DNA from 2 places in the Limibacillus halophilus genome. Region 1 is predicted to be linked to the other one. Evidence: predicted binding sites of a transcription regulator. Region 1 holds the regulator's gene; the other holds the start of a gene.
What was found. Region 1 encodes PhoB, which activates phosphate uptake and scavenging genes when phosphate is short. Its sites were predicted from a motif close to TNTCATAAAACTGTCA; they were not measured.

Region 2: FHR98_RS05780 (putative 2-aminoethylphosphonate ABC transporter substrate-binding protein) is a predicted target of PhoB. The motif match lies at 788-803, and genes of this name have one in related genera.

Annotation. Positions count from the first base shown of each region.
Region 1 is NZ_JACHXA010000001.1:386,345-388,546, reverse strand. Features, by position in the region: gene FHR98_RS01780 (ABC transporter ATP-binding protein) at 1-571, opposite strand, end outside; gene phoB (phosphate regulon transcriptional regulator PhoB) at 645-1,388, opposite strand; gene phoU (phosphate signaling complex protein PhoU) at 1,381-2,139, opposite strand; gene pstB (phosphate ABC transporter ATP-binding protein PstB) at 2,188-2,202, opposite strand, start outside.
Region 2 is NZ_JACHXA010000002.1:563,138-565,339, reverse strand. Features, by position in the region: gene FHR98_RS05785 (CocE/NonD family hydrolase) at 1-726, shown strand, start outside; gene FHR98_RS05780 (putative 2-aminoethylphosphonate ABC transporter substrate-binding protein) at 886-1,920, shown strand; gene FHR98_RS05775 (putative 2-aminoethylphosphonate ABC transporter ATP-binding protein) at 2,029-2,202, shown strand, end outside.

The DNA of each region.
Region 1 (2,202 bases):
GCAAAGTGAAAAGCAGCTCTATCACCTGACGCCCCGTCTCGCCGTCCAGATTGCCTGTTGGCTCGTCGGCCAACAGCAGTCGCGGGCCTGAGGCAAACGCGCGCGCCAGAGCTACACGCTGCTGCTCACCGCCGGAAAGCTGCCAGGGGAAATGTGTAAGGCGCTGACCGAGCCCAACTTGCTCCAATACCTCGGCTGCGCGCGCAAAAGGGTCAGGTGCTGCCGCGAACTCGAGGGGCACCGCGACATTCTCCAGGGCGTTCATCGTTGGAATCAGGTGAAAATCCTGGAAAACGATGCCGATACGATCACGGCGAAAGCGCGCGAGCGCGTCTTCATTGAGATTCGTCAAATCGGTTCCATCGATTTGAACTCGGCCCGCAGTTGCCCGCTCCAGCCCAGCGATCAACATCATCATGGAGGACTTGCCGGACCCGGACGGCCCCACGATGCTCACCGTTTCGCCGGCCTCGATTTCGAGGTCGAGCCCGCGCAATATCTCCACCGGGCCGGAGGCCGCCGACAGGGTCAAACGAACGCCTTCCAACTGAATTACCTTTGATTCTTCCATAACGGATCTCACGGCGTTCGCTCCCAAATAAAGACCCTAACGATTTGGGCGCGAGGTCCGCTAAATCAAGCGGCTATTTCATGGCTATCGCGTCACCGTCTGTCATGGGCTTGTCGAGAGCATAGCCCGCCGCCCTGACCGTGCGGATCAAATCGGCCTCGTCGCCCTCGTTCAATGCCTTGCGCAAACGCCTGATGTGCACATCCACCGTACGCGGCTCAACGTAGACATCGTGTCCCCAAACGGCATCGAGAAGCTGCTCCCGGCTAAATACGCGCCCCGGGTGCTGCAACAGATGGCGCAAGAGCCGATACTCGGTCGGGCCGAGATGAACGTTGCGGCTTCCACGCCGGACCCTATGCGCAACGAGATCCATGATCATGTCTTCGAACTCAAGAGTATCCGCCGCCAAGGCCGGCTGCGCCCGACGCATGACCGCCCGCAATCGGGCGACCAGCTCCGCAGGGGAGAACGGTTTGGTAATATAATCGTCCGCGCCGCTGTTGAGCCCGCGAACCTTGTCGCCCTCTTCGCCACGCGCCGTCAGCATCACCACGGGCACATCTTTGGTATCCGGCCTGCGACGGAGTTGGCGGCACACTTCGATGCCCGATGTCAGGGGCAACATCCAGTCGAGCAGAATGATATCCGGCGTTTCCTCCTTGACCATAACCAAGGCTTCTTCACCGTCACGGGCCGCCGCCGTTCGGTATCCCTCGCGCTCCAGGTTGTAGCGCAGCAATGTCACCAAGGCGTCTTCGTCCTCAACGATGAGCACCAGCGGTTTGACGGCCTGCGAAGCGTTCCGTTCAAGCATCGTGGTTCCCACCCTCCGCCTCCTGGCTGTCTTGCGTGAATACAGTGTAGCTCGTGGTATCGCCTTTGGGGCGCCCTTCGGTCAGATGCTTGCCTGTCACCAGAAAAGTCACGACCTCGGCGATGTTAGTCGCATGATCGCCGATACGTTCGATATTCTTGGCGATGAACAGCAGGTGTGTACAGGTCGTGATTGAGCGAGGGTCTTCCATCATGTAGGTGAGAAGTTCGCGGAACAGGCTGGTGTACATCTCGTCCACTTCTTCGTCCCGTCGCCACACCTCCGCCGCGCGCTCGACATCGCGTTCCACATAGGCATCGAACACATCCTTGATGGAGGTTTCGACAAGCTGCGCCATACGCGGGATCGCGTACAGCGGTTTGATTGGCGGCAGTTGGTTGAGCGCCAGTGTGCGTTTGGCGATATTCCGGATGTAGTCGCCGATCCGTTCCGCGTCGGAGGAAATTTTCAGGGCGGAGATTACATCGCGAAGGTCGATAGCCATTGGCTGGCGAAGCGCCAGCAGCCGGACCACCATTTCGTCGACCTGGTGCTCCAGTCTGTCCAGTTCGGCGTCGTTTGCGACCACTTTCCCGGCCAGGTCGGAGTCACGCCTCACCAGCGCCTGAATCGATAGCGAAAGCTGGCTTTCGGCTATCCCGCCCATCCGCACGATCGACTGCGTCAGCAGATCCAACTGCTCGTCGAAAGACCTGACGATATGATCCTTGTGCTCGTTGCCCGTTCCCATGTTCTTCTCCCGCCTCTGCTGGTTCGGCCCTACCAAGTCTATCTTTGATCAGCCAAACCGGCC
Region 2 (2,202 bases), on a different contig from region 1:
GCAGTCGGTAATCTGATCATTCGACTGATCGATTTGGCGCCGGACGGTGCGGCACACCGCGTTTCATGGGGTGTCCTCAATCTCACGCACCGGCGCGGCAATGAAACGCCGGAGCCAATGGTCCCCGGTCAAGTCGAAGACCTACAGATCGTGCTTGATGAATGCGGGCATCGCTTTTTGGCGGGGCATCGTTTGCAACTGGCAATCTCCACCGCCTACTGGCCTCTCATTCAACCGCCGCCGACGGCCGTAACCGCAACGCTGGAGTTAGGTGCGGCGGCGCGTCTGACCTTGCCCTGTCGCACCGTTTGCGATGATCGCTATGACTTCGAAGAGCCCGAACTTCCGCCTGTTCCAACTTACAAAATTTGTGAGCCCAAGCAGAACCGGCGCTGGATTGAACGCGACCTCAATAGCAACGTGACCCGATACTGTATCCTGGAGGACAGCGGCGTGGAGGAGTTGCCGGACCACGGGTTGCTGCAGCAAGAGGTGCGTCGGGAAACCTGGTCGATTTCTCCGGAGGATCCGACAACGGCTACTGCGGATCTGCATTTCACGAGCTGGCGCAAGCGCGGCGACTGGGAGGTCCGTACCGAGATTCAAGTTGAGGCTACGACCGACGGTGAGCTTTTCGTCTTCGATACAACCTTGGAGGCCTACGAAGGCGATCGCGAAGTCTTGGTGCGGCGTTGGCGCGATACGATACCTCGCTTGCTTCTTTAGGTATCCGAATTGAGTCAGGCCGTCTCGCCCAGAAGAAGATTGTTACGATACGTGACGGCGGTGTAATATTTCTGTAATAATTTTGCCGCGAAACCGATAGAGTTCGGATTCTAAAAAGGCAAATCAACGAAATTCACCACAGGGAAGAGGTCTTCTGACATGAAATTATCTCATCGTAGTTTGCTGGGGGGAGCATTCACCGCCCTGGCCATGTCCATGATGCTCAGCACCGCCGCCAAAGCGGAGGCGTTGACCGTCTATACGGCCATCGAAGCCGAGGACTTGCAGAAATATGCCGAGCGCTTCAACGCGGCCCATCCGGATATCGAAGTTAAGTGGGTGCGCGATTCGACGGGCATCATCACGGCCAAGCTTTTGGCTGAGAAGGACAATGCCCAAGCCGATGTAATTTGGGGCTTGGCCGCTACGTCGCTGCTTCTGATGAAGAGTGAGGGCATGCTTGAGCCCTACGCGCCCAAGGGTGTGGAAAAGCTCGATCCAAAATTCCGGGATAAAGCCAATCCGCCGGCTTGGGTGGGCATGGACGCCTGGGTCGCGGCCATCTGCTTCAACACCGTCGAAGGCGAGAAGAACGGCCTGCCGGTTCCCACATCTTGGGAAGATCTGACCAAGCCGGTCTATCAGGGTCACGTTTCCATGCCGAACCCGAACTCTTCGGGCACGGGCTTCCTGGACGTTTCCAGCTGGCTCCAGATGTTCGGCGAAGATGGTGGCTGGGCCTATATGGACAAGCTCCATGAAAACATCCGCTACTACACGCACTCCGGCTCCAAGCCCTGCAAGGACGCTGCTCGCGGCGAAATCGCCATCGGCGTGTCCTTCGCCTTCCGTGGCGCGAAGTCCAAAGCCGAGGGCGCCCCGCTTGAGGTTGTGATTCCTTCCGAGGGTATCGGTTGGGACATGGAAGCGGCGGCAATCGTTAAGGGTACGGATCACATGGACGCCGCCAAGACGCTCATGGACTGGCTCATTACCGAAGACGCGATGAAGATGTACAACGAAGGCTATGCCGTCGTCGGCATCCCCTCGCTGGCCAAGCCGGTCGAGCATTTCCCAGACGGTATCCTGGAAGCCATGATCGACAACGACTTCGAGTTCGCTGCTCGTAATCGCGAGCGGATTCTGAAGGAATGGCAGACGCGCTACGACAGCAAGTCGGAGCCCAAGAGCTGAGTATAGCGAAAGGGGACCGTCGGTTCTCAACGTGACAGCCAGGGGGCGCCTGTTCGCAGGCGTCCCCGCCATTCATTTCTTAACGCCGGAACCTCAGGAGCGGAATACATGGCCGTAGCCGAAACCGCAGGTATGAGTAAAGCAAAACTCTCCACACAAGAACCCTTCCTGCGCATCGAAAATGTCATAAAACGCTTCGGAGAGTTCGTTGCACTTAAAGAAATCTCGCTGGAGATATACCCCGGCGAATTCGTTTGTTTTCTCGGTCCTTCCGGTTGTGGA